3 regions of the Lentzea sp. NBC_00516 genome follow, and region 3 is predicted to be linked to each of the others. Evidence: riboswitches for the same ligand, from Rfam matches in the RefSeq annotation. Region 3 holds a riboswitch; each other region holds the start of a gene.

Region 1 (10,426 bases), 980 kb from region 3:
GTCGCGGCCGACCATCTGCGCCAGGACCGGCGCTGGCACGCGGTGTCGACGTGGCACGCCGCGTTGCTCGCCGACATCCTGCTCGAAGAGGGCCGCCTGGACGAGGCCGCCGTCGTCATCGCCGAGGCCTCGACGGACGGGGCGCGGCGCGTCTGGTCGTACGGCGGCGTGCTGACCGTGCGCGGACGGATGCTGACCGCACGAGGCGACGATCACGAGGCCCTGGAGGCGTTTCTGGCCGCAGGACGGCACTGCGCGGCGTGGCCGTACCGCAATCCGGCGGCGCTGGCGTGGCGTTCCGGCGCGGCGTTGGCGAGTGCCGCGATGGGCGACGGCGAACGGGCCCGCGAACTGGCCATGGAAGAGGTCACGCTGGCCCGCGACTGGGGCGCGCCCAGGGCGTTGGGCATGGCGTTGCGCGCGGCCGGCCGGGTGACGGCGGGTGCGGCCGGGCGGACGTTGCTGGAAGAGGCCGTGCGGGTGCTGCGTGGCTCCCCCGCCCGCCTGGAGCTGGCGCGCGCGTTGGTCGACCTCGGCGTCGTGGTGCGCCGTCAGGGCGACACGGCTTTCGCGCGCACCTGTCTGCGTGACGCGATGGACCTGGCGCAGAAGTGCGGATCCTCGGCGATGGCCGCGCGGGCCTACTCCGAACTGGTGGCGACGAGCGCCGGACCTCGGCGGATGCGCCAGACCGGCCCGACCGCGCTCACCCCGACGGAGCATCAGGTCGCGGAACTGGCGGCGCGCGGCCGTTCGGACGACGAGATCGCGTCCACGCTGCTCATGCCCGTCGACGGGGTCGAGGGCGTGCTCTCGGGGATCTACCGGAAGCTCGGTGTGTCCGGCCGTTTGCAGCTCGCAGATGCACTCTTTGTGGACTAGTTCGGACCCATTCGGCCGATAGTTCCCGTTGCGGCATTCAGCCTATGGTCCTGCGCATGGCGAGCGAATTTCAGCGCAGCAAGGTGCACCTGGTGTTCGGCGCGATGGACGTCACCGGTGACGGCTATCTGACCGAGGAGGACTTCCGGCTCCTCGCCGCGCGCTGGGCGGAACTGCGCGGCAGCGACGAGAAGTTGTTGTCCCAGGTGATGCTCGGCTGGTGGGCGACTCTGCAGTCGGCCGCGGGAGGAGCGGACAGGGTGACGCTGGACGACGTCCTGAACGTCGTGGACGTGTTGCCCACCAACATCGAGCCCGTGCTCGGCACCGCGGACGTGATGTTCGGTGCCGTCGACGCGGACGGCGACGACTACGTCTCCGAGGACGAGTACCGGGTGATGATCGAGGCCTGGCTCGGCCACGAGGGCACGACCGACTTCTCCGTCCTGGACCTCGACGGTGACGGCAGGCTCTCGCGGGCCGAGTTCGCCACCCTGTGGGCGGAGTTCTGGGCCGGCGACAACGCGGACGCCGCCGGCTCCTACGTGTTCGGGCCTGTTCAGGCGGCCTGAACGAGGGAGAAGAACTCCTGACGTGACGCGGGGTTCTCCCGCAGCACGCCCTTCAGCGCCGAGGTGACCGTGCGGGATCCGTTGACCCGCACGCCTCTGAGCGACATGCACATGTGCTCGGCCTCGATCACGACGCCGACCCCCTTGGGCGACAGGTGTTCCTGCAGCCAGTCGGCGACCTGCTTGGTGAGCCGTTCCTGCACCTGGAGGTCGCGGGCGAACATCTCCACGACCCGCGCGAGCTTCGACAGGCCCAGGATCCGTTCTCCCGGCAGGTATCCGACGTGCGCGACGCCGTGGAACGGCAGCATGTGGTGCTCGCACAACGACTGCACGGGGATGCTGCGCGCCAGCACGAGTTCGTCGTAGCCCTCGTCGTTCGGGAACGTCGTCATGGTGAAGGCGCGCGGGGTCAGCATCTCCTCGTAGGCCTCGGCCACGCGGCGCGGGGTGTCGGCCAGGTGCGCCGAGTACGGGTCCTTGCCCAGTGCCTTGAGAAGGTCCGTGACCGCTCGCTGCGCCGCCTCGACGTCCATGTTCGCCACGGTAGATCCGTTCGCCGAATTTAGTCAACAAGAGTAGGTTTTAGAGATGGCCGACCCCGTCGCCGCCGTCGCGGCCCTCGACGAGCCGAACCGCCGCCGGCTCTACGACTTCGTCGTGCACCAGACCGCGCCCATCAGCAAGGACGAGGCCGCGCAGGCCGCTGGGCTCCCCCGCACGACGGCCGCGTTCCACCTCGACAAGCTGGTCGAGATGGGCTTGCTCACAGTGGTGCACCAGCGGCGCACCGGCCGCACCGGACCTGGCGCGGGCCGGCCGGCGAAGCTGTACCGGCGCTCCGAGGAGCAGATCGAGGTGTCGCTGCCCAACCGCCGCTACGAGGCCGCGAGCCACCTGGTCACGGACGCGTTGATGGAGGCGGAGAGCACCGGCGAGCCTCCGCGCGAGATCCTCAACCGGCGTGCCCACGAGTGGGGCGCGGACCTGGCCTCCATGGCCTCGGGCGATCTGACCGGGGCGTTGGGAGACTTCGGTTTCGAGCCCCGGACCGAGGGCGAGGAGATCCTGCTGGGCAACTGCCCGTTCCACAGCCTGGCGCAGCGGCACGCGCAACTGGTGTGCGGCATGACCCTGTGCCTGATCAACGGCCTGCTGGACGGGATCAAGGCGAACGGCGTGTCCGCCCGCCTTGATCCGTCACCGGGTCATTGCTGCGTCCGGGTCGTTCAGACGCCGTCCTCGAGGTCGCCCTCGGTCTCGAGGTAGGCCGCCCGCAGCGCGTCCAAAGTGGACTCCTCCGGGTGCTCCCACATCTTGCGCTCGGCCGCCTCCAGCAGACGCTCGGCGATGCCGTGCAACGCCCAGGGGTTGCTGGTCTGCAGGAACTTCCGGGTCTCCGGGTCGAGCACGTACGACTCGGTCAGCTTCTCGTACATCCAGTCCGCGACGACACCGGTCGTGGCGTCGTAGCCGAACAGGTACTCGACCGTCGCCTGCAGCTCGAACGCGCCCTTGTAGCCGTGGTTGCGCATCGCGCCGATCCAGCGCGGGTTCACCACGCGGGCGCGGAAGATCCGTGAGGTCTCCTCGGTCAACGTACGCGTGCGGACGGCCTCGGGGCGCGTGCTGTCACCGACGTACGCGGCGGGTGCCTTGCCCGTCAACGCCTTCACCATCGTGACCATGCCGCCGTGGTACTGGAAGTAGTCGTCCGAGTCGGCGATGTCGTGCTCGCGGGTGTCGATGTTCTTGGCCGCCACCGCGATCCGCCGGTACGCCGACTCCATGTCCGCGCGCGCCGCCACCCCGTCCACACCACGCCCGTACGCGTAACCGCCCCACACCGCGTAGACCTCGGCGATGTCGGACGAGTCGCGCCAGTTGCGGCTGTCGATCAACGGCAGCACACCCGCGCCGTACGCGCCCGGCTTGGAACCGAAGACGCGCAACGTGGCCCTGCGCTGGTCGCCGTGCTCCTCCAGGTCCTTGAGCATGTGCGCCCGCACGAAGTTCTGCTCCGCGGGCTCGTCCAGCGCGGCCACCAGCTGCACGGCATCGTCCAACATGGACACGACGTGCGGGAAGGCGTCCCGGAAGAAGCCGGAGATGCGGATCGTGACGTCGATGCGCGGCCTGTCCAGCTCCTCCAGCGAGACGACCTCGAGGCCGGTGACGCGGCGCGACTGGTCGTCCCACACCGGCCGCACGCCCAGCAGCGAGAACACTTCGGCGATGTCGTCACCGGCGGTGCGCATCGCGGACGTGCCCCAGACCGACAGACCGACCGAGGGCGGCCACTCGCCGTCGTTCTCCTCGCGGTAGCGGGCGAGCAGCGAGTCGGCCATCGCCTGACCGGTCTCCCAGGCGAGCCGCGACGGGATGGCCTTCGGGTCGACCGAGTAGAAGTTGCGGCCGGTCGGCAGCACGTTCACCAGGCCGCGCAACGGAGAACCCGACGGGCCGGCCGGGATGTAGCCGCCGTCCAGAGCGTGCAGGACGTTCGTCATCTCGTCGGTGGTGCGCGCCAGCCGGGGCACGACCTCGACCGCCGCGAACTCCAGGATCTTCTGCACGTCCTCGGACTCGTGCAGAGTCTTGGCCACTTCCCGGTTCCAGCCCGCGTCCTCCATGGCCTGAACGAGCCCGCGCGCGATTTCCTCAACCGCGTCAACGTCTTCGCGACCCGTGGTCGTGAGGCCGAGAGCCTCGCGCAGACCGGGCAGCGCGGCGACCTGACCGCCCCACATCTGTCGTGCCTGCAACATGGCGAGCACGAGGTTGACGCGAACGCTGCCGGTCGGCGCCTCGCCGAGGATGTGCAGGCCGTCGCGGATCTGGACGTCCTTGACCTCGCAGAGCCAGCCGTCGACGTGCAGGATGAACTCGTCGAACTCCGCCTCGTGCGGCCGGTCCTCGAGGCCGAGGTCGTGGTCGAGCTTGGCGGCCTGGATCAACGTCCAGATCTGCGCGCGGGCCGCCGGCAGCTTGGCCGGGTCCATCGCGGAGATGTTGCCGTACTCGTCCAGCAACTGCTCCAGGCGCGCGATGTCGCCGTAGCTGTCGGCGCGGGCCATCGGCGGCACGAGGTGGTCGACCAGCGTGGCGTGCGCGCGGCGCTTGGCCTGCGTGCCCTCACCGGGGTCGTTGACGAGGAACGGGTAGACCAGCGGCAGATCGCCGAGCGCCGCGTCCGTGCCACAGGATGCCGACATGCCGACGGTCTTGCCGGGCAACCACTCCAGGTTGCCGTGCTTGCCGACGTGCACGACCGCGTCCGCGCCGAAGTTCGACTCGATCCACCGGTACGCCGCGAGGTAGTGGTGCGACGGCGGCAGGTCCGGGTCGTGGTAGATCGCGATCGGGTTCTCGCCGAACCCGCGCGGCGGCTGCACGATCACGACGACGTTGTTGGACCGCAACGCGGCCAGCACGATCTCGCCGTCCTTGGACTTGCTGTGGTCCACGAAGAGCGTGCCAGGGGCCTCGCCCCAGTGCTCCTGCATCGACTCGCGGAAGTCCTCGGGAAGCGTCTCGTAGAACTCCCGGTAGTCCGCGGCCGCGATGCGCACGGGGTTGCTCTCGAACTGCTCCTGCGTCAGCCAGTCCGCGTCCTGACCACCGGCCGCGATCAACGCGTGGATCAGCGCGTCGCCGTCCAGCTCCTGCACACCCGGCAGCGCGTCGCCGATGTCGTAACCGTGCTCCTGCATGGCCTTCAGCAACCGCACGGTCGACGCCGGCGTGTCCAGGCCGACCGCGTTGCCGATGCGGGAGTGCTTGGTCGGGTACGCCGACAGCATCACCGCGATCTTGCGCTCCGCGACCGGGATGTGCCGCAGCCTGCCGTGCCGGACCGCGATGCCCGCGACGCGCAGCGCCCGTTCCGGGTCGGCCACGTAGACGGTGAGGCCGTCGGAGTCGATCTCCTTGAAGGAGAACGGAACCGTGATGATCCGGCCGTCGAACTCGGGGATCGCGACCTGGGTCGCGGTGTCCAAAGGAGACAGTCCGTCGTCGTTCTCGTCCCACGACTCGCGGCTCGACGTGAGGCACAACCCCTGCAGGATCGGCACGTCGAGCGCGGCTTGCGCGCCGACGTCCCACGCGTCGTCGTCGCCACCGGCGGACGCCTTCGCGGGGTTCGTGCCGCCCGCCGCGAGCACCGTCACGACGAGCGCGTCGGCTTGGCGCAGCGTGTCGAGCAGTTCGGGTTCGGCGGTGCGCAGCGAGGAGCAGAAGACCGGCAGGGGCTTCCCGCCCTTGGCCTCGATCGCGTCGCACAGGGCGTGGACGAAGGCAGTGTTCCCGGCCACGTGATGCGCGCGGTAGTAGAGCACCGCGACCGTCGGGCCTTCTGGGGTGCCCTCGCGTTCCAGCACACCCCACGTGGGGGTGGCGGCGGGGGCCTCGAAGCCGTGGCCGGTCAGCAGCACGGTGTCCGACAGGAACTTGTGCAGCTCGGTGAGGTTCGCCGGACCGCCGTGCGCGAGGTAGAGGTGCGCCTCGGCGCACACGCCACCGGGCACCGTCGACAGCTCCATCAGCGCGGCGTCCGGCTGCTGCTCGCCGCCGAGCACCACCACCGGCAGGCCGCACGCCAGCAGCCAGTCGAGGCCTTCCTCCCACATCCGGCGCCCGCCGAGGATGCGCACGAGGACGAGGCTGACGTCCTGGATCAACTCGGGCAGGTCGTCGGTCGTGAGTCGCGCGGGGTTGCCGAGCCGGTACTCGGCGCCGCTCGCACGCGCCGACAGCAGGTCGGTGTCGGAGGTCGACAGCAACAGGATCACGCAGGCTCCATCCCTCGTGGGGTCCTCGCCCCAAAGTGCGGGTGACTGGCGAAGCGGAGTTCCTGACTCCCAGCGGTGTTCGCTGGTCACAGTGGCGGGACCGCGCCGGATTCACACCGGCTTCCTCCTGCGCTTCGTCGTTCGGGCTCACCCTAACCGGCGGGTTACAGTCCGACCTATGCGTAGTCACCCGGACGCCTGCCCCGGCGCCGTCGAGCTGCACGCCGCGGCCGACGGCGGGCTGGCGCGCATCCGGGTGCCGGGCGGCACTCTTTCCGCTGCTCAGTGGGACGTCGTGCGCCTCGCGTCGCTCGAACTCGGCACCGGCTCGGTCGAACTGACCTCGCGGGCGAACCTCCAGATCAGGGGGCTGGCGGACGGCGTGGAACTGGGCGCGCGACTGGCCGCGGCCGGACTGCTGCCCTCCGCGTCGCACGAGCGGATCCGCAACATCATCGCCGCCCCGCTGGACGACAACCAGGCGCTGGTCGACGCGATCGACGCGGCCCTGTGCGCGGACCCGGCGCTGGCTTCGCTACCAGGGCGTTTCCTGGTGACGGTCGGGGCCTCGGTGAGCGGGCTGGGCGGCGACATCGGCCTGGCAGGCGACGTGCTCCTGCTCGCCGGCCGCGACACCGGCATCCGCGTCACCGACCCCGTCGACGCGGTGGTCACCGCCGCCCGCCTCTTCCAGCAGCTCCGCGGCGCGTCCTGGCGCCTGTCCGAAGTGGACGACGGTGTGCGAAAGATCACCGCCCACTTCGGCGCCTCCTCCGAGGCCTTGTTCGTCCCGGCTGTGACTCCTGTCGCACCTTCACCGTTGACCCCAGGCGTTCCACTGGGCCGGCTCGACGCCCACCAACTCCCGGGCGTCCCGCTCCGCCTGACCCCGTGGCGCAGCCTGGTCGTCCCCGCCGGCACCGACACCTCCGGCCTCATCACCGACCCGGTCTCCCCGTGGCACGGCGTCAGCGCCTGCACCGGACGCCCCGGCTGCGCGAAGTCGCTCTCCGACGTACGCGCCGATGCGCGCGCTTGGGTCAACGGCCGCACACGGCCCGATGCGCACACACGGCCCGATGCGTCCGACCACACACACGCGCCAGGCCGGGTACCCCCAATTTCAATTCTAGGGAGCAGGTCCGACACTCCCGGCGCCGTGCACTGGTCGGGCTGTGCCCGCCGCTGCGGTCGTCCCGCCGGCGATGTGACCGAGTTCGTCGCGACCGGCGACGGCTACGAGGAGATCCGTTGACGCAGTACATCAGGGACGGGGCGGAGATCTACCGCCAGTCCTTCGCCACCATTCGCGCGGAGTCGGACCTCACCAGGTTCCCCGCCGACGTCGCGAAAGTCGTCGTCCGCATGATCCACGCGTGCGGCATGACCGACCTGCCGGACGACGTCGCATTCTCCCCGAACGTCGTGCGCGACGCCCGGGAGGCGTTGCGGAACGGTGCGCCGATCCTGTGCGACGCCAACATGGTCGCGTCCGGCGTGACCCGCCGCCGCTTGCCCAAGGACAACGAAGTCCTTTGCTACCTGCAGGATCCGCGGACACCGGAGCTGGCGCAGACCATCGGCAACACGCGCAGCGCCGCCGCCCTGGAGCTGCTCGCGGACCGGTTCGACGGCGCGGTGATCGCGATCGGCAACGCCCCCACGGCGTTGTTCCACCTCCTCGACCTGATCGCCGCCGGAGCCCCGAGGCCCGCCGCGGTCCTGGGCATCCCGGTCGGGTTCATCGGGGCCGCGGAGTCCAAGGAAGCTTTGGCCGCAACGGATCTGGAGCACCTCGTGGTGCGCGGCCGGCGCGGCGGCAGTGCCATGACGGCGGCGGCCATCAACGCGATTGCGAGCGAAGAAGAATGACGGGCAAGCTCTACGGCGTCGGCCTGGGTCCCGGCGACCCGGAACTCCTGACGGTCAAGGCCGCGCGGCTCATCAACGAAGCCGACGTGGTGGCGTACCACAGCGCCCGGCACGGCAAGTCGGTCGCGAAGACCATCGCGGCGCCCTACTTCCGCAGCCAGGACGATCCGAATCCGCAGATCATGGAACAGCTCGTCTACCCGGTCACCACTGAGGACACGGACGACTACCAGGGTGAGATCGACGCCTTCTACGAGGAGGCCGCCGCCAAGCTGGCCGCGCACCTCGACGCCGGACGCGTCGTCGTCGTCCTGGCCGCTGGAGACCCGTTCTTCTACGGCTCCTACATGCACATGCACAAACGCCTGGCCGACCGCTACGAGTGGGAGGTGGTCCCCGGCGTCACGTCCGTGAGCGGCGCTTCAGCAGTACTCGGCACACCGCTCGTGGAACGCGACGAGGTGCTCACGATCCTGCCGGGCACGCTGCCGCCCGCCGAACTCGCGACCAGGCTCGCCGACACCGACAGCGCCGCGATCCTCAAGCTGGGCCGCACTTTCGGCAACGTCCGCGAGGCCCTCGAAACGGCCGGCCGGCTCGACGGCGCGTGGTACGTCGAACGCGCCACCACCGGCCGTCAGAAGATGTCGCCGCTGGCCGACGTCGATCCCGAGAGCGTCCCGTACTTCTCGCTGGCCCTGCTGCCGAGCCAGTCCAAGCCCGCCAAGCCGAAGGGCGAGGTCGTGGTCATCGGCCTCGGTCCCGGCGCCCGCGCGTGGCTCACCCCGGAGGCCCGCCAGGAACTGGAGGCCGCCGACGAACTGGTCGGCTACAGCACCTACCTCGACCGGGTTCCGGAACGCCCTGGCCAGAAGCGCCATTCCTCGCACAACCAGGTCGAGTCCGAACGCGCGGCCTTCGCCCTGGACCTCGCGCGGAAGGGCGCGCGGGTCGCCGTCGTGTCGTCGGGCGACCCCGGCGTCTTCGCGATGGCCACCGCGGTGCTGGAAGTGGCCGCGGAGACCCAGGACGTGCCGGTGCGCGTCATCCCCGGTGTGACGGCCGCGAACGCCGTGGCCGCCAAGGCGGGCGCGCCTCTCGGGCACGACTACGCCGTGATCTCGTTGAGCGACCGGCTCAAGCCGTGGGACGTCATCGCCGAACGGCTGGAAGCCACCGCCAAGGCCGACCTGGTCATCGCGATCTACAACCCGGCGTCCAAGGCCCGCACCCACCAGGTGGCGGACATGCGCGACCTGCTGCTCCAGCACCGCGCCCAGGAGACGCCGATCGTCGTCGGACGCGATGTCGGCGGCCCGGAGGAGGAGATCCGCGTCCTCACGCTCGGCGCGCTCGACCCGGCCACGATCGACATGCGCTGCCTGCTGATCATCGGCTCGTCGCAGACGATCTTGACGCCTCAGGGAGTCGTCTTCACGCCCCGACGGTACCCAACCAGCTGACGGCACCGTCGACGTCGGCCACCGTTTCCGCAGGTGGGAGCGGTGGCCGACGCACGATCACGACCGGCACACCGAGACGGCGCGCGGCTTCGAGCTTGGCCGACGTCATCGAGCCGCCGCTGTCCTTGGTCACCAGGACGTCGATCTCCCGGGACCGCATCAGCTCCAGCTCACCGTCCACAGTGAACGGTCCGCGCGACAGCAGCACCTCGATCCGTTGTGGCATCGGCGGTTCCGGCGGCTCGACCATCCGCGCCAGGAACCACTGCGGGCACGCGGCGAACTCGGCGAGGTCCTGTCGTCCGGTCGTCAGGAACACCCGCGCCCCAGGCAGATCGCGCGCGGCATCGGCAACGCTGTCGACCCAGTGCCACCCGGGCTGCGGCGTGAATCCAGGCCGCCGCAGGATCAGGAACGGGACGCCGAGTTGAGAGCAAGCCTCGAAAGCGTTCGAGGTGATCTGCCGAGCGAACGGGTGCGTGGCATCGACCACGGCGCTGACATCGTTGTCCCGCAACCACTGCGCGAGCCCGTCGACACCGCCGAACCCGCCGATCCGAACCTCACCGACAGGCAACCGAGGCGAACTGACACGCCCCGCCAGCGAGGAAACAGCCGGTACACGGGATGCGAGCTCGCGCGCCTCCCCCGTTCCGCCGAGGATCAGGATCATCGAACGCGCGTGGCCGAGTACAGGTGACTGTCCGGGAACTGCGTCGCCCCCAGCACCTGCCCCACGATGATCACCGCGGTCCGCTTGATCCCGGCGGCCTCGACCTGCGCCGCGATGTCGTCCAACGTCCCGCGCAACACGACCTCGTCCTCACGGGACGCATAGGCGACG
Region 2 (10,426 bases), 2.9 Mb from region 3:
CGCGCGGCGGGCGCGACCGGGTGGACACGCCGGCCACCGACACGTCGCCTTCGAGGTGGCCGCCGGTGAAGTGCGGGACGAGGCCGTTGATCGTGCCGAGCAACGTCGACTTGCCCGCGCCGGTCTGGCCGGCGAACAGCACGAGCTCGCCTTCCCCGATGGACAGCGAGATGTCGCGCAGCACCGGCTCGGACCGGCCCGCGTACCAGAAGCCGACGTGGTCGAGTTCGATCATGAGGCGGCCACTTCTTCTTCGAAGGCAGCGAAAGGTGGTTCCGGAACGGGAGTGAGGAACGCTGGTAGGACGCCGATCAGCACGCCCAGCAGCGGCCCCCAGGACAGCAGCGGCCACGACAGTTGGATCAGCGACGGGTTGAGGTTCGTCGGGTCGACGCTGGACGTCACGAACAGCACGGCCGCGACACCGAGTCCGCTTGCCGCCACCACGAGTTCCGGTGGATGCCAGCGGTCCGGGCGGTAGCGGGTGCGTTGAACTCGCTGACCGGCCATGCGGAATCCGGCCAGGCCGATCAGCAGCCCGACCGACAGCACCGGCGCGGCCAGGAAACGCGGCGTCGACCCGTCCAGCGTCGCGTAGACGCCCACGCACACGCCGATCAGGCCGACGATCATCATCGTGCCGGTGAGCACGCGCTGCCGTGCCTCGACCAGCCCTGCCCGGCCGTAGCCGCGGGAGTCCATCGAGGCCGCGAGCTGCAACGAGCGGGACAGCGCGTCCTCCAGGATCGGGATCATGATCGAGTGCAGCACCTGTGTGCGCTTTCCGCTGCCACCACGCAACTTCCGGGCACGACGCACGCGCAGCACGCTCTCGGCCAGTTGCGGGAACACCGACAGCGCGACGATCACCGCCGTGCCCACCTCGTAGAGCGCCGGTGGCATGGCCTTGAGCAGCCGCTTCGGATTCGCCAGCGCGTTGGCGGCGCCGAGGCAGATCACCATGGTCGCGAGGCGCAGGCCGTCGTAGAGGCCGCCCAGCAACGACTCCGCGGACACGTCGCCGAACAGCCGGATGCCCGCCGCCCACGCCGGCAACGGGATCTCCGGCAGCCGCAGGATGATCGTCGATCCCTCGGCCCCGCCGAACACGAGCCGGAAGAACACCCGGATCGCCACGATCCACGCACCGAGCACGAGGTACAGCCGGAACGCCAGCGCCCACGGCGCCTCGGAGCGGCGGGCCACGACGACGTACCCCGCCACCGCGATGATCGTGAGCAGCAGCCACGGGTTCGTGGTGCGGGTCGCCGCGACCGCGAGGCCGAGCGCCCACACCCACCACGCCGCCGGGTGCAGGTCGCGCGGCAGGAAGTACGACGTCACGACTCGTTGACCCGTTTCCGCCGCCGTGCCACGAAGAACCCGGCGGCCAGCAGCACCACGACCGCACCGCCCGCGGCCCACGGCGCGTAGTCGCTCGCGCCGGACGTCCGCTTGATCACCTCGTTGACGTCCTCGGCGTTCTCGCCGCCGCTGAACGCGATGTTGCTCGACGGGTCGTTCGCCTTCGGCCGCGCGGTGGCACTGGCACGGGGCTTGGGCGGCGGCAACGCACCGGTCGGCGCACCGGGCGGCGGAGTCTCCTGCCGCTCTGCCTCAGGAGTGGCCTGCGGCGGGCGGCCCTGGACGGGAGCCTGCGTCTCGTTGGGGTCGTTGCTGACCGGCTTCGCCTCCTCGACGGCGTTGCACGCCTTGCCCTCGGTGCCGGGACGCACGGCGGCGACGCGCGGCACCGGGTTCGTGTCCGCGGTGGCGTTCAGGGAGAACGACCAGCCTTCGAAGCCGCCCGGGATGAACTGGCGGTTCTTCACGCCCCACTGGCTGTAGTCCCAGGCGCAGTTGTTCCCGGCGTGCCAGTACGACCAGTAGGCCGCCGCGGGAGGGGTGTCGATGCACAGCTCGCGGTAGTTCGCGCGGCCGTTGATCGGGATCTGGTCCGCGGCGGCGGGCTTGTTCTCGACGCGGCAGATGAAGGCCTCACCCCACCGCTGCGCGCCGGCGACCTGGAAACCGGCGCCCTTCATCGCGTCCAGGCCGGTGCCCGCGGTCGGCTGCGGGTTGCAGCGCACGATCGCGTCGCCCCCGAGCTGCTGGAAGTCGATGACGACCGTCACGCCCTTGTCGTCCTTGCAGAAGCCGGGATGGCCCTTGCCGTGGTCGATCGCGTGCACCACCGGTGCCGCCGCCACCGCCAGGAAGGCGGCGGCCAGCGCCGCGAGCGTCCTCATTGGACGGTCAGGGTGGCGGACGAGTACACCGTCACCCCGTTCCCGGTCGCGGAGATGATGTAGGTGTACGTGCCGGTCGCCGTGGGCGTGATGTTCTGCGTGCCGCCGGGCGTCGCTAGAGAACCGGACCAGCCACCGCCGCCACTGGCAGGAGAGACGGAGGACGCGCTGACCGACGTGGCGTTGGTCGAGGTCCAGGTGAGCGACGTGGTCTGGCCGAGGGTGATCTTGCGGTCCAGGTCGTTGATCGAGAGCGCCACGGTGGGGTTGCTCGCGCTCACCGCCGGGTTCGTCGGTGTCACGCCGGGAACCGGGTTCGTGCCGGCCGACTTGTTCAGCGAGAACGACCATCCCTCGAAACCACCGGGGACCACGTTGCGGTTCAACGCGCCGTAGCTGCTGTAGGTCCAGGTCGAGCCGGAACCGTCGGCGTGCCAGTAACCCCAGTACGCGGCGCCGGGCGGGGTGTTGAAGCACCCCTCCTTGTAGGTCGGGTTGCCGGTGACCGGGATGTTCTCGGTCGACGACGGACGGCCGCCCACTCGGCACACGAAACCGAGGCCCCACTTGACGGTGCCCGCGACCATGATTCCCGCGTCCTGCAACGCCTTGATGCCGGTGCGGTCCGTGCCGGGAGTGGCGTTGGGCGAACAACGCGTGATCGTCGGCGCGGCCACCCCGCCGTTGCCGTCCAGTTCCTGGAAGTCGACCACGATCGTCGTGCCGCTCAACGCGTCCGCGCCGGTGCAGATGCCGTCGTAGCCCGCGGCACTGGCCGGAGCGGGCGCGACGACCAGCCCGGTGAGCACCAACGCGGCGGCGAGAACTCTCTTCATCACTGAACCCCCTGAGTGAGACGACGGCGAAGCAGCAGAACGAGACCGGCGAGCACCATGGCGCCGCCGAATGCGAAGTAGGACCACAGCGGCGGATGCCACGGCGCGTTCTGGGCGACCAGTGCGGGAACCGGTTCGGCGTCCGTCAGCGGCAGGCGCACCACCGGCGACAGCCCGGACCCGTCCGCGCTGATCCACGAGCGGCCCGCGATGCCCTGTGCGCCAACGAGACTCGTGCCGAAGTCGGTCGCGCCGTCACCGCCGGACACCCGCGGCAGACCACCGTCGGCGAGCACCATCCCGCCGATCGTCTTCGCGGTGCCGCTCACGTCCAGGCCCGCCGCCTGCCGGGCGCCCGCGACCGAGGCGCTCAACGCGATGGAGGGCGCGCCGCCTTCGTCGTCGACCATGCCCTTGCCGTTCGGCTTGGCGCTGAGCAACGAGATCGCCTTCACGAACGCGGCCGCGCGTTCCTTCGACCACTCGGCCGGGGCCTGGGCGGCGGGCGCGTCCTCGGTGAACGGCCTGCTGTTCAGCGCGGTCACCGCGGCGGCAGTGGAGGCGAGATCCCCTGCCTTGCAGTCGTTCTCGTCCATGTGCTCCGGGAAGGTGCCGTCCGCGCACTGGCGAACGGCGAGCGCCTCGATCGCCTGGCCGGGGTCGGCGACGGTGGCGAGCACCGCCCAGGTGTGGCGGCGGACGGAGTCCTCGGAGTCCGCGAACGAACCGGTGTCGGTGAACAGGCCGTCCGCGCCCCGCAGCCCGGCCAGTTCGGTGCGCAGCCGGTTCGCGAGGTCGTCGGACTTCTGGAACTGAGCGAGGATCACGAGTTTCGCGAGCGGTTCGGCGTAGGCGGCCTCGCCGGTCTCCTGCCCGGCGCCGTGCGCGTAGGCGTTGATCGCGTCCGGCGTCAGCAGGAACTCCGTGGCCTTCTTCGCCGCGTCCGGCTGTTCGCCCAACGCGTGCAGCGCCAGCACCAGGTCCGCGGTCGCGTCGTAGTCGACGTAGGTCCTGTCGTTCTCGGTGACCTCGACGTGGTCGCCGCGCACGAGCTTGTTGGCCAGATAGGCGCCGAGCTTCGCGGCGGACGTCTTCGCGGCCGGTTGCACGGTCTTCGGCGCCGGGGCAGGTTGGCGGACCACGGCCTTCGGCCTGGTCGCCGGCGCGGGCGTCTGAACGGTGACCGTCGCGGTCGTGGTGTGCCCGGTGACAGGTGGCGGCGTGGTCGTCGTGCTCTGAGAAGTCGTGGTGGTTCGAGACGTGGTCGTCGTCGTGGTGCTGCTCGGCGTGGTGGGCTCGGGCCCTTCGCCCTTGGCGAGCGCGTAGAAACCGGTCTGCGACAACCCGAGCGAGGCCTGCGCGCTCGCCCTGATCCACGTGTCGATGCCGGAGATGCCGCCGGTGCGCGCTGCCTGGTACGAGGCCGGGTTGTACGCGATCGCACCGATCTGCCCGGCCAGCGCGGTGCCCGAGTCGGACTCGCCTGCCTGCGCGGACTTCAGGAACTCCGTGCCCCTGCCCACCTCAGGGCCTGCGCCGCCTGCATCAGCGAGCGCCTGCACGATCAGGCCGGTGCTGTTGGTGTTCGGCGCCTCGGTCCCGACACCGCCACCCCAGCCACCACTGTCGGCCTGGTTGTTCTTCAGCCACGTCACGGTCCTGGCGATCGGCTCGTCGAGCCCGGCCGCCCCGGCGCGCTTCGCGGCGAGCATGGCCGACAGCGCGAGGCCGGTCGCGTCACCGTCCGGGGACGACGAGCCGTCGGCCTTGCCCTCGTCACACGACGACACCTTGAGGCCCTCAGGCCCCTGCACGTACCCGAAGAAGATCCGGAAATAGCCCTCGGAACACTGCTGCGTCACCATCTTGTCGATGGCGGGCTGGTCGTTCTCCCCCGCCACCGCCAGGCCGATCACGGCGAGGGACTGGCCGAACATGTTGGCGTTGTTGTTCACCATGTCCGACCACTCGGGGTTCTTCGAGTAGTCGCTGATCCGGCCGGCGTCGACGCCGGAACGGCGGATCGCCGCCTTCGTCTCGGCGACCATGTCGTGGCCGTCGAAGTCGCGCGGGTCGCGGCCGGAGATCTGCGCGGTGAGCAGGGTCTTGGCCACAGCACCGCCGACGATGATCTGGTCGAAGCCCTGGCCGGGAGCGAGGCCGTCCCAGGTGAAGTAGTCGGTGGCGTGCCCCTGGTCGTCCAGGAACTTGACGATCGGCTCGGCGAGCGCGCCGTCGCCGGACGCGTGCATCGCGAAGACCAGGTCGATCATCAGACCGTGGTCGGGCAGCTCGCCGCCGAGCGGGTTCTCCAGGGTGCCGTCGGGTCGAAGCTGGTGGGAGAGCCACACGGAGCTGGAGTGGGCGGCTTCGCGATCTCCCGCGGCGGCCGCGGTTCCGGCGATCGCCGTGGTGATCAGGCCCGCGCTGACGACGAACGCCAGTGCGGCCAGGCTCCTTCGCCGGGTCATCCTCTCCCCCTCCTCGTGCTGCTCGAGGAGAGGAGACGGCGCGGGGCGCCGGCAGCCACCCCTGCGTTTCGCGACAGCGGTCGGTCTGTTCACCCCGCCCGGATGGTGACCCGACTCGCCACTGCAGCAGTGGCCCACGGTTGCGCGACAGTGCCGGATTCCGACCGGCTTCCCCGTCACGGGCGAGGTATGAAGTTGTCGAGCCGAGCGAGGCTAACACCTGGAAACCGCCGATCGGCACCGCCTTCGGGGTCGGAGGCGAGCGTCACATCGCAACTCGGCACGAGGTCTTGCGCGACATGAGAACCTGTTGGGCGTTCAGCGCGGCGCGGGGGAAGTCCGGTGAGAATCCGGCGCTGTCCCGCAACGGTGTGCCCATTCGGGCGAGCCCGGTCACCCGCATCGCGCGGTGTTCACCAACTCCTGTCGTGGAAGTGCGGGAAAGGGTTCTCATGAGACGTCTGGTGCTCGCTGCTGTCCTGATGCTGGGCATTGGCACCGCTGTCACCCCCGCGGTGGCGGCAACGCACAACAAGTCCGACGCCGCCGCGGGCTGGCTCGCGCGGCAACTGGTCGACGGCGAACGGTTCGAGGCCGACTTCGGTGGCGAGAAGTTCCCCGACCAGGGCCTGACCATCGACGCGATCTTCGCGTTCGCGGCCGCTCGTTCCTCGGACACCAACGCCGAGAAGGCCATCACGTGGCTGGCCAAGCCGGAGATCACCACCGGGTACGTCGGTTCCGGCACCGAGGCCTACGCGGGCGCGCACGCCAAGCTGTTGCTGGCGGCGAAGGTGCGGCACAAGAACGGCAACTCGTTCGGCGGTGCCGACCTGGAAGCCGGTCTGCGCGGCCTGCTCGCGCCGTCGGGCAGGTTCTCCGACCGCTCGGACTTCGGTGACTTCTCCAACGCCTTCACCCAGTCCCTGGCGCTGCTGGCCCTCGACCGCACGCCGGGCGGCACGCCCGCGGCGGCCAGGACCTTCCTCGCCGGAACCCAGTGTCCTGACGGAGGTTTCCCGCTGAACTTCGGCCAGACCCCGTGCGCCAGTGACGTGGACTCGACCGCGCTGGTCGTGCAGGCGTTGCGCGCCACCGGTGACAGCGTGAACGCCGCCGAAGGCACCACGTGGCTCGTGTCGAAGCAGAACGCCGACGGCGGTTTCTCCGTCGGCGCCAACGCGTCCAACGCGAACAGCACCGGTCTGGCCGCGCAGGCGCTGGCCGGTCACCGCCCGGCCGCCGCGACGCAGGCACGGCAGTTCCTGCGTTCGCTCGCGGTCGGCTGCCCGGGTGCCGTCGCGGACCGAGGCGCGATCGCCTACGACGCAACGGGATTCGACCAGACGACCGCTCCGCGTGCCACGGCTCAGGCGGTCCTCGGCCTGACCGGGGTCAAGCTCGCGAACCTCGACGGCGGCGGCAACCCCGCCGCGCCGACGCTCGCCTGCTGACGAAGCGGTGCCCCTGACCGGCTTCCCGGTCAAGGGCACCGCACCCGCACGACTCAGAAGTCCTCGTCGAACGCCACCGTGCCGGTCACACCGACCTGGTAGGCCGACACGCGCCGTTCGAAGAAGTTCGACAGCTCCTGCACGTCCTGCAGCTCCATGAACGCGAACGGGTTCTTGGAACCGTAGATCGGCTCGATGCCGAGCACCTGCAGCCGCCGGTCCGCGACATGCTCCAAATAGGACCGCATGTCCGCCACCGACATGCCGGCGACACCGCCACCGAGCAGGTCCTCCGCGAACTGCACCTCGGCCTCGACGGCCTCGCGCAACATCTGCTTGACCTCCTCGTACAAGGAGTCGTCGAACAGGTCCGGCTCCTCGCGGCGCACGGTGTCCACGACGTCGAACGCGAACGCCATGTGCATCGACTCGTCGCGGAACACCCAGTTGGTGCCCGACGCGAGACCGTTCAGCAGGCCGCGCGAACGCAGGAAGTAGACGTAGGCGAAGGCGCCGTAGAAGAACAGGCCCTCGATGCACGCCGCGAAGCAGATCAGGTTGAGCAGGAACGACCTGCGGTCCTCCCGCGACTCCAGCTGCTTGAGGCTCGAGATCGAGTCGATCCACTTGTAGCAGAACTCGGCCTTGGCACGGATCGACGGAATCGTCTCGACGGCGGCGAACGCCTCGATGCGGTCGTTCTCGTCGGGCAGGTAGGTGTCGAGCAGCGTCAGGTAGAACTGGACGTGCACGGCCTCCTCGAACAGCTGCCGCGACAGGTAGAGCCGGGCCTCCGGCGCGTTCACGTGCTCGTAGAGGTTGAGCACGAGGTTGTTCGCGACGATCGTGTCCCCGGTCGCGAAGAACGCGACGAGCCGGTTGACCAGGTGTCGCTCGGCCTCCGAGAGCTTGTTCAGGTCGGCGAGGTCCGAGTGCAGGTCGACTTCCTCGACGGTCCACGTGTTCTTGATGGCGTCGCGGAAACGCTCGTAGAAGAGCGGGTAGCGCATGGGCCGCAGGGTGAGGTCCATGCCGGGGTCGAGCAGGGCGTTCTGACGCGCGGTGCTGGCGAGCGTGGTCACTGGCAGGCCTCACAGGACTCGGGGTTTTCGAGGGAGCAGGCGATGGCTTCGTCCGACGTCACGACGGGCACGGTCGGCGCCGCCGTGGTCGTCGTCGTGGTCGCCTGCTGGATGCGCGTCGCCGGGCGGGAGCGCAGGTAGTACGTGGTCTTGAGCCCGGCTTTCCAGGCGTAGAGGTACATCGAGGAGAGCTTGCCGATCGTCGGCGAGGCGACGAACAGGTTCAGCGACTGGCTCTGGTCGACGTACGGGCCACGCGCGGCGGCCAGTTCGATCAGCGCCTTCTGCGGCAGTTCCCAGGCCGTGCGGAACAACGAGCGCACGTCCTCCGGCAGTTCGGCGATGCCCTGTGCGGAGCCGTCGTCCTGCTTGAGCCGGTTGCGCACGGCCTCCGTCCACAGGCCTCGGGCCTTGAGCTCGCGCACCAGGTAGGAGTTGATCTGCAGGAACTCTCCGGACAGCGTCTCGCGCTTGAACGTGTTCGACACCTGCGGCTCGATGCACTCGAAGCAGCCGGCGATCGAGGCGATCGTCGCGGTCGGCGCGATCGCGATCAGCAGCGAGTTGCGCAGGCCGTGCTCGCTGACGCGTTCCCGCAGAGCACTCCAGCGCTCGGTCTGCGTGGGCGTGACGCCCCACAGGTCTGGCTGCAGATCTCCCTTGGCGGCACGGGTCTCCCGGAACGCCGGGTGCGCGCCCGCGGACGAGGCCAGCTCCGCCGACGACTCCAGCGCCGTCAGGTAGATCTCCTCGGCGATGCGCGTCGACAGCTCACGGGCCGCCGGCGAGTCGAACGGCAGGCGCAGCTTGAAGAACACGTCCTGCAGGCCCATGACACCGAGACCCACCGGGCGCCAGCGCGGGTTGGACCGCGCCGCCTGCTCGGTCGGGTAGTAGTTGATGTCGATCACGCGGTCGAGGAACACGACGGCGGTGCGGACCGTGGAACGCAGCCGCTCCCAGTCGACGGAACCGGCAGCGTCGTCGATATGAGCACCGAGGTTGACCGAGCCCAGGTTGCAGACCGCGGTCTCCTCGTCGCTGGTGACCTCGAGGATCTCTGTGCAGAGGTTGGAGAGGTGCACCACGTTCGAAGGCGACGCGGTCTGGTTGCACGTGCGGTTCGCGGTGTCCTTGAACGTCATCCAGCCGTTGCCGGTCTGGGCGAGCGTGCGGATCATCCGTCCATAAAGGTCACGAGCCTTGACCGTGCGGACGGCGCGACCGGCCTCCTCGGCGCCGCGGTAGGCGCGGTCGAACTCGTCGCCCCACAGGTCGACCAGCTCGGGAATCTCGTCGGGGTCGAACAGCGACCAGTCCGCGTCCGCCTCGACGCGGCGCATGAACTCGTCCGGGATCCAGTTCGCCAGGTTGAGGTTGTGCGTGCGGCGCGCGTCCTCACCGGTGTTGTCGCGCAGCTCCAGGAACTCCTCGATGTCCGGGTGCCACGTCTCCAGGTACACGCAGGCGGCGCCCTTGCGCCGGCCGCCCTGGTTGACCGCGGAGACCGACGCGTCGAGTGTGCGCAGCCACGGCACGATGCCGTTGGAGTGGCCGTTCGTGCCGCGGATCAACGCACCGCGCGAACGGACCCGGGACCACTGCACGCCGATGCCGCCGGCGAACTTCGACAGCCGGGCGATCTGCTTGTAGCGGTCGTAGATCGACTCGAGCTCGTCGCGCGGCGAGTCCAGCAGGTAGCACGACGACATCTGGGTGTGCTGGGTGCCGGAGTTGAACAGCGTCGGCGAGCTGGGCAGGTACGCCAGCGACGACATCAGCCGGTAGAAGTCGATCGCCTCGGTCGCCGTCTGCGAGAGACCGCAAGCGACGCGCAGCAGCCAGTACTGCGGCTGCTCGATCACCGAACGCTTCGCGGGGTGGCGCAGCAGGTAGCGGTCGTAGACCGTGCGCAGGCCGAAGTACTCGAACCGCCGGTCGCCGTCGAGGTCGATCGCGTCGTCGAGCTTGCGGGCGTTGGCGGCCACGAACTCCGCGGTCGCGTCGCCGATCAGGCCTTCCGCGTGGCCGAGCGCGATGCTCTGACTGAAGGACATCACGCCCTGGCGGCGCACTTCCTTCTCGATGAACGCGGCGAGCAGACCGGCGGCGAGCTTGGAGTACTCGGGCTCCTCGGACACGAGGGCCGCGGCGGTCTGGATCGACAGCCGGTCCAGTTCCTCTGTGGTGGCGCCGTCGTAGAGGCCGCTGATCGTCTTGGTGGCGACCCGCAACGGGTCGACGTCGTGCAGACCGACCGTGCAGCGCTCCACCGCGCGCACGATCTTGTTCAAGTCAACGGGTTCCAGTGAACCGTTGCGTTTCTTGACGCGC
Region 3 (10,426 bases):
GGTTCCCAGACCGTCCACAGTGGACTGGGTCCGAACGAGAGCCACGCCACTGGAACTCCGCTTGACGCACCTGGCGATCGAGAGCATGCTTGAGTTTATTCAACACCGGTTGAAAAGAGGGGATCGACATGGAGAGGACGACCTGTCTCGTCGTCGGTGGCGGACCTGCCGGAATGGTTCTGGGGCTGCTCCTGGCGCGCGGTGGCGTCGAGGTCACGGTGCTGGAGAAGCACGGTGACTTCCTGCGCGACTTCCGCGGCGACACGGTGCACGCGTCGACGCTCAACCTGCTGGACGAGCTGGGGCTCGGTCCGGCGTTCGAGCAGGTGCCGCACCAGGACGTCGACAAGATCGAGGCCCTGCTCGACGGCGGCGCCAAAGCCACGATCGCCGACCTGTCCCGGCTTCCCGGCCCGAACAAGCGCATCGCGATGGTGCCGCAGTGGGACTTCCTGGACCTGCTGGCGGACGCGGGCAAGCTCGAACCGACGTTCGCGCTGCGGATGAACACCGAGGTCACCGCGATCACCAGGAGCGGCAACAGGGTCACGGGCGTGAAGTACCGGGACCGCGTCGACGGGCACGAGGGCGAGATCGTCGCGGACCTCGTCGTGGCGGCGGACGGGCGGAGCTCGATCCTGCGCGCGGCCGTGGAACTGCCGGTCTACAGCTTCGGCGCGCCGATGGACGTGTGGTGGTTCCGCTTGCCGCGCAACGAGAGCGACCCCGTCAAGGGTGGCGGCGGCAGGTTCAGCGCCGGCAGTGGACTCGTGCTCATTCCACGTGGCGAGTACTTCCAGTGCGCTTTCCTGATCCGCAAAGGAACGGACGAGGCCGTGCGCGCCGAAGGCGTCGAGAAGTTCCGCGAACGGGTCGTCACGCTCGTCCCGTGGCTCGCGGACCGGGTCGAGCACATCAGGACCATCGACGACCCGAAGCTGCTCGACGTGAAGCTGGACCGGTTGCGGCACTGGCACGTCGACGGGCTGCTGTGCATCGGTGACGCCGCGCACGCGATGTCACCGGTCGGCGGCGTCGGAATCAACCTCGCCGTGCAGGACGCGGTCGCCGCAGCCACCGTGCTCGCGCGGCCGTTGCGGGACGGCAGGGTCACGACCGCGACGCTCGCGAAGGTGCGCGGGCGCAGGTTGTTCCCGACCGTCGTGATCCAGACGATGCAGCGGGTCATCCACCGGCTGTTCCTGGGCCGCAAGCTCAACAGCACGGCGACGGTCTCGAGCACCGGCACCCCGTTCATGCTCAGGGTCGCGCAGAAGCTGCCGTTCCTGCAGGCGGTGCCGGCCTACATGATCGCGATCGGGCCGCGTCCCGAGCACGCGCCGGACTTCGCGCGCAGGGCACCGCAGACCATCGCTAGGTCGTGACGAAGGCCTCGGAGCTCTCGCCGAGCACCAACGCCACGGCGTGGGCGCGGTCACGGGCGCCCAGCTTGCGCAGGATCGCCTTCACGTGGGTCTTCACGGTGTCGTTGCTGATGAAGAGCCTCTGGGCGATGCGCGCGTTGTCCATCCCCTTCGCCATCTCGGCCAGCACGTCGAACTCCCGTGCCGACAGCCGGCCGAGTGTCGCGGGTGGCGGCATCCGCGACGGCAGGCGCGCGAGCGACCCCACCCGCGCGTCGATCGTGGCGGGAGCACCCCGCACCGCGGCCGCGATCAGCGGTAACAGCTCGGCCACCGGCGAGGTTTTCAGCAGGTAGGCCACCGCGCCGGCGTCGAGAGCGGCGCGGGCCCAGCTCGGACTGTCCGCATTGGACAGGACGACGACGCGGGCGCTCGGTCTGTACTGCGCCGTGTCCCGCACGGTGCGCAGCGGTCCGGCGCCCGGCACGTCGAAGTCCGTGACGACCAGGTCCACCACAGTGCCGCGCAGGCTGCGCGCAGCCTCGGCCACGGTGTGGGCGATGCCCACAACGCGGAAGCAGTGCGTGCGATGCAGCGAGAGCCGCAGCCCTTCGGTGATGAGCTGCGATCCGTCGACCAGCAACACGCGGGTGGACGCCAGGTCCGTCATGACACCGGGAAGTTACTCGCGGGTACCCGGATGCGTAACCTGCCGGACGCCGGATTGCTCCGTACGGCTACCTATTTGCGACCGGATTGGTGAGCGTGCCAAGGCCGTCCACAGTCACGGAGACCGTCTGTCCGGCCCTCATCGGCCCGACACCGGCCGGCGTGCCGGTCAGGATCAGGTCGCCCGGCAACAGCGTCATGATGCCGGAGACGTACTCCACGAGCGACGGAATGTCGTGCACCATCAACGAAGTACGGCCGTCTTGTTTGACTTCCCCGTCAACTTCGGTGACGACGCGGACGTCGGAGGGGTCGAACTCGGTCTCGATGAACGGACCCAACGGGCAAAACGTGTCAAAACCCTTGGCACGCGTGAACTGCACGTCCTTCTTCTGCAGGTCGCGGGCCGTGACGTCGTTGGCGATCGTGTAACCCATGATCACACTCGCGGCCTTGGCCTTCGGCACGTCGCGGCACGGCTGGCCGATGATGACCGCGAGCTCGCCCTCGAAGTCGACGCGCTCGGACACGGCCGGGAGCTTGATCTCCACGTTCGGGCCGACCACCGACGTGTTGGGCTTGAAGAACAGCAACGGCTCCGCGGGAACCTCGTTGCCGAGCTCCTTGGCGTGGTCGGCGTAGTTCCGCCCCACACCAATGATCTTGGTCGGCAGGATGGGAGCGAGCAGCCTCACGTCCGCCAACGGCCACTTCCGGCCGGTGAACGTGGGCGTGCCGAAGGGGTGTTCGGCGATTTCCGCGGCTTCGTCGCCGTGAACGGCGACGAAGGCCACGCCTTGGGGATGAGCAATTCGGGCGATGCGCACGATCCCAGTTTACGAGGTCAGCTCGACCTCATGGATTTGTGGACGAGTGCGTCACACAACGCCAGCCAGGAGGCCTCGACGATGTTGCCGTGCACACCCACGGTGGTCCACTCGCGCTCGCCATCGGTGGACTCCACCAGGACGCGCGTCACGGCATCGGTACCGGGATGTTCGGTCAGGATGCGCACCTTGTAGTCGGCCAGCTCCACAGTGTCCAACCAGGACAGGTGCGGCAGCAACGCCTTGCGCAGCGCCGCGTCCAGAGCGTGCACAGGGCCGATGCCCTCAGCCGTCGCGATGACCCGCTCCCCCGCCACGTGCACCTTGACCGTGGCCTCGGACACGATCTCGCCGTCCGACCGGTGATCGAGCACGACCCGGTAGGACTCCAACGTGAAGGGCGGAGTGTCCAGTTCGGACAGCTCGGTGCGCAGCAGGAGCTCCATCGAGGCGTCGGCGGCCTCGAACGACCAGCCCTTCGCCTCCAACTCCTTCACGCGCTTCAACGCGCTGCCGACCTCGGTCCCCCGGCCGGCCAGGTCGAGCCCGAACTCACGTCCCTTGAGTTCGATGCTCGCCCGACCGGCCATCTCGGTGACCAGCACCCGCATGTCGTTGCCGACGGTGTCCGGATCGATGTGGTTGTACAGCTCCGGATCCACCTTGATCGCGCTCGCGTGCAGACCCGCCTTGTGAGCGAATGCTGACGACCCGACATAGGCCTGGTGGGTGTCGGGTGCGATGTTCGCGATCTCGGCCAACGCATGGGAGACACGGGTGAGCTCGGCCAGCGCTCCGATCGGGAGCACCTCCATGCCGAGTTTGGTCACGAGGTTTCCCACGACGGCGAACAGGTCCGCATTGCCTGCCCGCTCGCCATATCCGTTGGCGGTGCACTGAACGTGCGTCGCGCCCGCCTGAACGGCCGCAAGTGTGTTCGCCACCGCACAGGACGTGTCGTCCTGGCAGTGAATTCCTACGCGGAAACCGGTCTTCTCGACAACCTCCGCGACCGTCTCCGCAAGCCCCAACGGCAGCTGCCCGCCATTGGTGTCGCACAGCACAACGACGTCCGCGCCACCCTCCACAGCGGACTCCAGCACGCGCAGACTCGTGTCCGGCGAGAACGCGTACCCGTCGAAGAAGTGCTCGGCGTCGAGAAAAACGCGCCTCCCGTGGTCCTTCAGGAACCGGACGGTGTCGCGCACCATCTTCAGGTTCTCGTCGGCGTCCGTGCGCAGCGCGCGCTCGATGTGCCGAAGGTCCGACTTGGCCACCAGCGTGACCACCTGCGCCTGACTGTCGATCAGCGCCTTGACCTGCGGGTCTTCCTCGACCTTGACCCCGGCCTTGCGCGTGGCCCCGAACGCGACCAGCTTGGCGTGCTTCAACTCCAAGTCCCCAGCCGCGGCACGAGCGAAGAACTCCGTGTCCTTGGGCAGTGCGCCGGGCCAGCCGCCCTCGATGAACCCGACGCCGAGCCCGTCCAGCAGCCGCGCGACCGCGAGCTTGTCCGTGACGGAGTACGAAATGCCCTCACGTTGTGCGCCATCGCGCAACGTCGTGTCGTAGACGTGGAACTCGTCGGTCGGGCCGGCCATCGGGGTTCATCTCCTCATCCGGGCAAACAAAAAGACCCCCCGCGGGATGCGAGAGGTCTGCGCGTCGGGTGCCAGGGGCGGCAACTACCCGACGCGCTCGTCAATAATGATGGCGACGTACTGAAGCATGCCGGCGATGCTGCCACAGCCCGGCGCGGTGTACCAAGCGACGGGAGGAAATCTCCCACTATCTGGTCATGGGTTCACGCCTGTGACTGAACGCGAAGCGACCCCTCCGCTGGAACAGGAATCAGCCACCGCAACCCGCCCCGCGCGGTGTCACCCGGCGCCCGCCCTCGCCAGGCAACCACGTACGAAGCCTGGCGTGGCGATGCGAAGCGAGCTGTCTGAACCTCTACCGCCTGGGTTGCGGTTCGGGCCCCTCAAGGCGATTGGGGCTTTACCTTGAGTGGGCGGGATGCTCCCCTCATGGGCACGGCCGGGCGCTTTTCAGCCCGGCCTTTTCCGGCCGTCAAGCATCCCGCCAGAGGCTCAAGGTCAAGCCCCAATCGCAACCCCGCTCAGTTCCGTCGCGACCCGACGGACCACCCTCGCAGGGAGACTGAACGACCAGAACCGCCTCACCCCTGGGACAGGAACTTCGCGAACGCCTCGATCGAAGCCGCATTCCGAGGCGACTCCACCAACGCCGCGTACGGCAGCGAGAAAAACCTCTTCCCCTTGACCGCAGGCGAGTTGGCAAGCGGAGCGAAGCCCTCCAGGAACGCCTGCTTCTGCTCAGGCGTGTTCGCCTCCCCGTCCGCATAGTCCACGATCAACACGACATCCGGGTTCCGCTGCACGACGGTCTCCCAGTTGACCGTCGTCCAACTGTCGTTGAGATCCCCGAAGATGTTGTCCCCGCCGGCCTTCGAGATCACGTCCTGAGGCGCGGCGTTCTTCCCGGACGTGAACGGCTGGTCCTGCCCGCTGTCGTACAGGAACACCTTCGGCCGAGGCTTGCCCTCCATCAACCGCCCGGCAGAAGCGATCTGCTCCTGGTACCCCTTCACCAGTTCCTCGGCCTTGGCCTCGACCCGGAAGATCTTCCCGAGGTTGCGCAGATCCGTGTACAGCGCGTCCAGCGCCGGCATGATCCCGCGCTGCTTCCCCACCCCGTTCCGGCAGGCCTCGGTCAGTTGATAGGTCCCGATCCCCAGAGCCTTCAACGAGTCCGGCGTGAACCCGGTGCTCTCGCTGAACCCGTAGTTCCACCCGGCGAACACCAGATCGGCGTTGACCCCCTGCACGACCTCCTTGGAGATCTTGTCGGACAGGTGCTTCACACTGCCGAACTCGGCCTTCCACGGCGAGGTCCGCACGTCGACGGTGTCGACACCGGACACGACGTAACCCGCCATCCGGTCCTTCAACCCCAGCGCGAACATCAACTCGGTGATGCCGGTGTCGTTGGTGACCACTTTGGACGGAATCCTGTCGAACGTGACCTGCTGACCGCAGTTCGTGACGGTCACCGGGTCGGACGCGGAGGTGTCCTGGGCGACCGTGGCGCCGCAGCCGGAGATCAACAGCACAGCGGCACACACAACAGTTCTCAAGGGGTGACCTCCTGGTCGAACAGGAGCTGGGGAACTCCCGTGGTCGGATGCCGCACGACGTGCGCGGTGACGTGGAAAACCTTGGCGATCAGCTCGGGGACCAGCACCTCGGCCGGTGTGCCGGACGCGACGATCCGTCCTTCGTCCAGCACGTACAGCCGGTCGCAGAAGGAAGCGGCGAGGTTCAGATCGTGCAGAACCGTCAGAACCGTGATGCCCAGCCCGCGCGTGAGCCGGAGAACGTCGAGCTGATGCCGGATGTCGAGGTGGTTCGTGGGCTCGTCCAGCACGAGCACGCGCGGTTCCTGGGCGATCGCGCGAGCGATGAGCACGCGTTGACGCTCCCCGCCGGACAAACTGAGGAAGCTGCGTGAAGCGAGGTGCGACACGTCCACGGTGGACAGTGCTTCGGAAACCACCCGGGAATCACGCGCGGGATCGCGGTCGTGCGGCAGCCTGCCCATCTCCACGACCTCGGCGACCGTGAAGTCGAACTCGACCTGCGACTCCTGGGTCAGAGCGGCGAGGTGGCGGGCGACGTCGTGTCGCTTGTGGACGTTCTCGCCGTCGAGCAGGACGGTGCCGGCGTCCGGCTTGAGCGCCCTGTACACACAGCGCAACGTCGTCGACTTGCCGCTGCCGTTGGGGCCGACGATGCCGACGACCTCACCGGAGGCGTTCAACGAAATGCCGGAGATGATGTTCCGGACGGTGACGTCGTGCAGCTCGACGCGCATCAGCGGCCTCCGAAGACGTAGGACCTGCGGCGCATCAGGAAGATGAAGCACGGCACGCCGAGCGCGGCCGTGATGACGCCGAGCGGCAGTTCCTCCGGTGCGGCGAGCATCCGCGCGGCCACGTCGACCCACACCAGGAACGACGCTCCGGCCAGCGGTGCGAGCGCCAGGACCTTGCGGTGGTCTGCGCCGACGACCATGCGCGTCAGGTGCGGCAGCATCAGCCCGACGAACCCGACGGCGCCGCTGACCGCCACCAGCACGCCGGTCATGGCGGCGGTGACGATGAACAGGTGCGTGCGGAACCGGTTGACCGCGACGCCGAGCGTGGTCGCGGTCTCGTCGCCCATCGCCAGCGCGTTGAGCTTCCGCGCCTTGGTCGCCAGGTAGACGATGCCGGCCGCGGTCACGACGGCGGCGACGGGCAGCGACTGCCAGTTCGCCCCGCCGAGGCTGCCGAGCAACCAGAACATCGCGGCCCGCGCCGCCTCACCGCGCGGCGCCTGGAACACCAGCAGCATCGCCACGGCGGAGAACCCGTACGCGAGCGCCGTCCCGGTCAGCACGAGCCGCAACGGTGTGAGCCCACGGCTCGTGCGCGCGGTGATGTAGACCAGGGCCGTGGCGCCGAGACCGGTCAGGAACGCCCCCACCGACAACGCGTAGACGCCGAGACCGGACAGGATTCCGAGCGTCGCCACCGCCGTCGCCCCCACACTCGCTCCCGACGAGATGCCGAGCACGTAGGGGTCGGCCAACGCGTTGCGCACCATCGCCTGGATCGCGACGCCGACGGTGCTCAGCCCCGCCCCGACGACCGCGGCCAGCAGGACGCGGGGAAGCCGGATGTCCCAGACGATGTGGTACTGCCCGGCGAGGTCGGCGGGGATCGTGCCACCGGTCAGCGCCGCCCACAGCAGTTCGAGCGTGAGGTCGAACGGAACGGAGACGGGGCCGAGCGCGACGCCCGCGACGAGGCTGACGGCGAGCACGCCGACGAGCACGCTGATCTTGGAGAGCACTGGGTCCTTCCCGCAGTCCACGGCGGAGTCGGAAGTTCTAGGGCACCGTGAGCGGGTGTTCGGGCTCGTCCCTGGGTGGGACCTACCGTTGCGGGTCAGCGCCGGACTTCGACCGGTCTTCCCCCACGCACGACTGACCCGACCCTACCTGCGAAAACAGAAAGTTCGAAAATTCTCGGGGTGTGATGTCGATCCGGGCAGCGGCCCGTTCGACCTGTGGACGTCACCGAGGAAGACAACGAGCGAGGAGATCCACCGTGAAGTACATCCTGATCATGCGTGCCACCGACGAGGCCTACGCGAACATGGGCGAATTCGACTTCGACAAGATGCTGGAGACGGTCGGCGCGTTCAACGAGGAACTGGTCCGCGCCGGCGTGCTGCTGGCCGCCGAGGGGCTTTCCGAGCCGTCCGAGGGCGTCGTCGTCGACTACTCCGCCGAACCCCCGGTCGTCACGGACGGCCCCTACGGCGAGACCAAGGAGCTGTTCAACGGCTTCTACCTCCTCAACGTGTCCTCGAAGGAGGAGGCGATCGAGTGGGCCAAGCGCATGCCGATGGCCGGCCCGGGGTTCAAGACCGAGATCCGGCGCGTGCCGACGATCGACGAGTTCCCGCAGGACAACGAGTGGATCCAGAAGGAGCGCACATGGAGGGAAGCCAACGGCCAACTTTGACCGGAGCCCGCGAAGGCGCCCCGGCGTATCTGGGCAACGCCTTCCTGTACTGGTTACTCGTGAAAAAAACAGCCCCGGCCGGAAAATCCGGCCGGGGCTTCAAAACGTCTTGCGGATGAACCTCAGCCAGTGCGGACGTTCGACGACACGAGTGCCGCGAGACGGTCGCCGATGGCGTAGGTGGCCCCAGGCGACTGGTGGTCCCTGGTAGCGAGATCAAAGGCCACTGAGGCCTCGATCCGGCGTGCCGACTCGTGCTCGCCGAGGTGGTCGAGCAGCAGCGCGACCGACAGCACGGCGGCCGTCGGGTCCGCGATGCCCTGGCCCGCGATGTCCGGTGCCGAACCGTGGACCGGCTCGAACATCGACGGGTTGCGACGGGTCACGTCCATGTTTCCCGACGCGGCCAGGCCGATGCCACCCGTGACGGCGGCGGCGAGGTCGGTCAGGATGTCGCCGAACAGGTTGTCGGTGACGATCACGTCGTACCGGCCCGGGTCGGTGACCAGGTGAATGGTCGCCGCGTCCACGTGCTGGTAGGCCACGGTGACCTCAGGGTGCTGCAGCGAGACCTCCTCGACCACGCGCGACCACAACGAGCCGGCGTACGTGAGGACGTTCGTCTTGTGCACCAAGGTCAGGTGCCGGCGCGGACGGTTCGAGGCACGCGCGAAGGCGTCCCGGACCACGCGCTCGACGCCGAACGACGTGTTCAGCGAGACCTCGGTGGCGATCTCGTGCGGCGTGTCCTTGCGGAGCAGGCCGCCGTTGCCCGCGTACGGGCCTTCTGTGCCCTCGCGGACCACCACCATGTCGATCTCCGGCGGGTCCGCGAGCGGGCTGCGGACACCGGGGTAGAGACGAGCCGGGCGGAGGTTCACGTGGTGGTCAAGTTCGAAGCGCAGCCTCAGAAGCAGGCCCCGCTCCAGAATTCCGCTCGGCACCGACGGGTCGCCCACCGCGCCGAGCAGGATCGCGTCGTGCTGGCGAAGCTCTCCCAGCACCGACTCGGGCAACAACTCTCCCGTGGCGTGCCAGCGCGCCGCGCCGAGGTCGTAGCGAGTGATCTCGGCCGCCGGAACGACCTCTCCGAGGACCTTCAGGGCCTCAGCGATGACCTCGGGCCCGATCCCGTCTCCTGGGATCACTGCGAGCCGCATCCACACACCTCCCAGGTGTCAGTCCCCAATTGGTGGGACTACTTTCCTTCGCGAAAGGCTACCGGCATCCAGGCCGCTCGCCGCATGCCGGACACCCCATCGGGGTGTTATCTCCCGTACTGCGGGACACCCACACGGCCCATATCCCACTTTCGAGTGTCACTCGACCGCAGGAACGGGGTCGCGTCAAGGGGTGACGGCAGGCAGTTCCAGGCCGTGACATGCCGAGAGGCCCGGTTCCAAACGAAGAACCGGGCCTCTCGTGAAACATCCGATCTAGTAGGCGCCGCCCCGGCCACTCGACTTCACCAGGACGACCGACGCGCGGTCACCGTTGGCGTTGTGGTGGTTGAGGACCAGCAGCCCCTCGGACTTGTCGGCCTTCAGCGAGGCCTCGTTCTTGTTCACCACGAGCGCGGTACCCGGCTTCGCGAGGTACGAGAGCGCCGCGTCGCCGCCGCCTTGCGCCCACAGACCCGGCTTGAGCGGGTCGTAGGACAGGTTGCGGTCGATGACGTCGACGAGCTTGTTCGCGTTGCCCGGCGCGGCGTAGTAGCCACCGACGCCCACGACGTACGAGAGGCGGGCCGTGTCCTTCGTCGCGTCGATGCCCAGTGCGCTCAGCAGCACCGGCAGGACGACGACGTTGGTGTCCTGGACGTTCGCGTCGACGTCGCCGAACAGGCCGTTCACGCCCTGGATGTCGACGGTCTCGCCCGTCTTCAGGTCCACCGTGGACGCGACCAGCAGGTCGGTGTCGGTCAGGCGGGTCGCGAACACCTCGAAGTCCGCCGTGCCGTCACCGTTGGT

What was found. Region 3 has a riboswitch for cobalamin ahead of OG205_RS40110 (FecCD family ABC transporter permease). Riboswitches for the same ligand answer to the same signal wherever they lie in the genome.
Region 1: linked by a shared signal. The riboswitch ahead of cobN (cobaltochelatase subunit CobN) and the one ahead of OG205_RS40110 (FecCD family ABC transporter permease) in region 3 are both predicted to bind cobalamin.
Region 2: linked by a shared signal. The riboswitch ahead of OG205_RS06730 (prenyltransferase/squalene oxidase repeat-containing protein) and the one ahead of OG205_RS40110 (FecCD family ABC transporter permease) in region 3 are both predicted to bind cobalamin.

What each region holds. Positions count from the first base shown of each region.
Region 1 is NZ_CP107840.1:9,636,004-9,646,429, reverse strand. Features, by position in the region: gene OG205_RS45030 (helix-turn-helix transcriptional regulator) at 1-882, shown strand, start outside; gene OG205_RS45025 (EF-hand domain-containing protein) at 939-1,454, shown strand; gene folE (GTP cyclohydrolase I FolE) at 1,442-1,990, opposite strand; gene OG205_RS45015 (helix-turn-helix transcriptional regulator) at 2,046-2,723, shown strand; gene cobN (cobaltochelatase subunit CobN) at 2,684-6,247, opposite strand; cobalamin riboswitch at 6,283-6,417, opposite strand; gene OG205_RS45005 (hypothetical protein) at 6,426-7,502, shown strand; gene OG205_RS45000 (precorrin-8X methylmutase) at 7,499-8,119, shown strand; gene OG205_RS44995 (precorrin-2 C(20)-methyltransferase) at 8,116-9,582, shown strand; gene OG205_RS44990 (cobalt-precorrin-6A reductase) at 9,554-10,255, opposite strand; gene cobM (precorrin-4 C(11)-methyltransferase) at 10,252-10,426, opposite strand, start outside.
Region 2 is NZ_CP107840.1:1,526,807-1,537,232, reverse strand. Features, by position in the region: gene OG205_RS06755 (ABC transporter ATP-binding protein) at 1-235, opposite strand, end outside; gene OG205_RS06750 (energy-coupling factor transporter transmembrane component T) at 232-1,344, opposite strand; gene OG205_RS06745 (ABC transporter substrate-binding protein) at 1,341-2,249, opposite strand; gene OG205_RS06740 (ABC transporter substrate-binding protein) at 2,246-3,085, opposite strand; gene OG205_RS06735 (hypothetical protein) at 3,085-5,556, opposite strand; cobalamin riboswitch at 5,640-5,779, opposite strand; cobalamin riboswitch at 5,825-5,975, shown strand; gene OG205_RS06730 (prenyltransferase/squalene oxidase repeat-containing protein) at 6,009-7,010, shown strand; gene OG205_RS06725 (ribonucleotide-diphosphate reductase subunit beta) at 7,064-8,092, opposite strand; gene OG205_RS06720 (ribonucleoside-diphosphate reductase subunit alpha) at 8,089-10,426, opposite strand, start outside.
Region 3 is NZ_CP107840.1:8,654,230-8,664,655, reverse strand. Features, by position in the region: gene OG205_RS40140 (FAD-dependent oxidoreductase) at 129-1,385, shown strand; gene OG205_RS40135 (response regulator transcription factor) at 1,375-2,034, opposite strand; gene OG205_RS40130 (fumarylacetoacetate hydrolase family protein) at 2,102-2,860, opposite strand; gene cimA (citramalate synthase) at 2,878-4,461, opposite strand; gene OG205_RS40120 (ABC transporter substrate-binding protein) at 5,043-6,020, opposite strand; gene OG205_RS40115 (ABC transporter ATP-binding protein) at 6,017-6,757, opposite strand; gene OG205_RS40110 (FecCD family ABC transporter permease) at 6,757-7,779, opposite strand; cobalamin riboswitch at 7,813-7,932, opposite strand; gene OG205_RS40105 (YciI family protein) at 8,037-8,456, shown strand; gene OG205_RS40100 (3-isopropylmalate dehydrogenase) at 8,579-9,616, opposite strand; gene OG205_RS40095 (S8 family serine peptidase) at 9,893-10,426, opposite strand, start outside.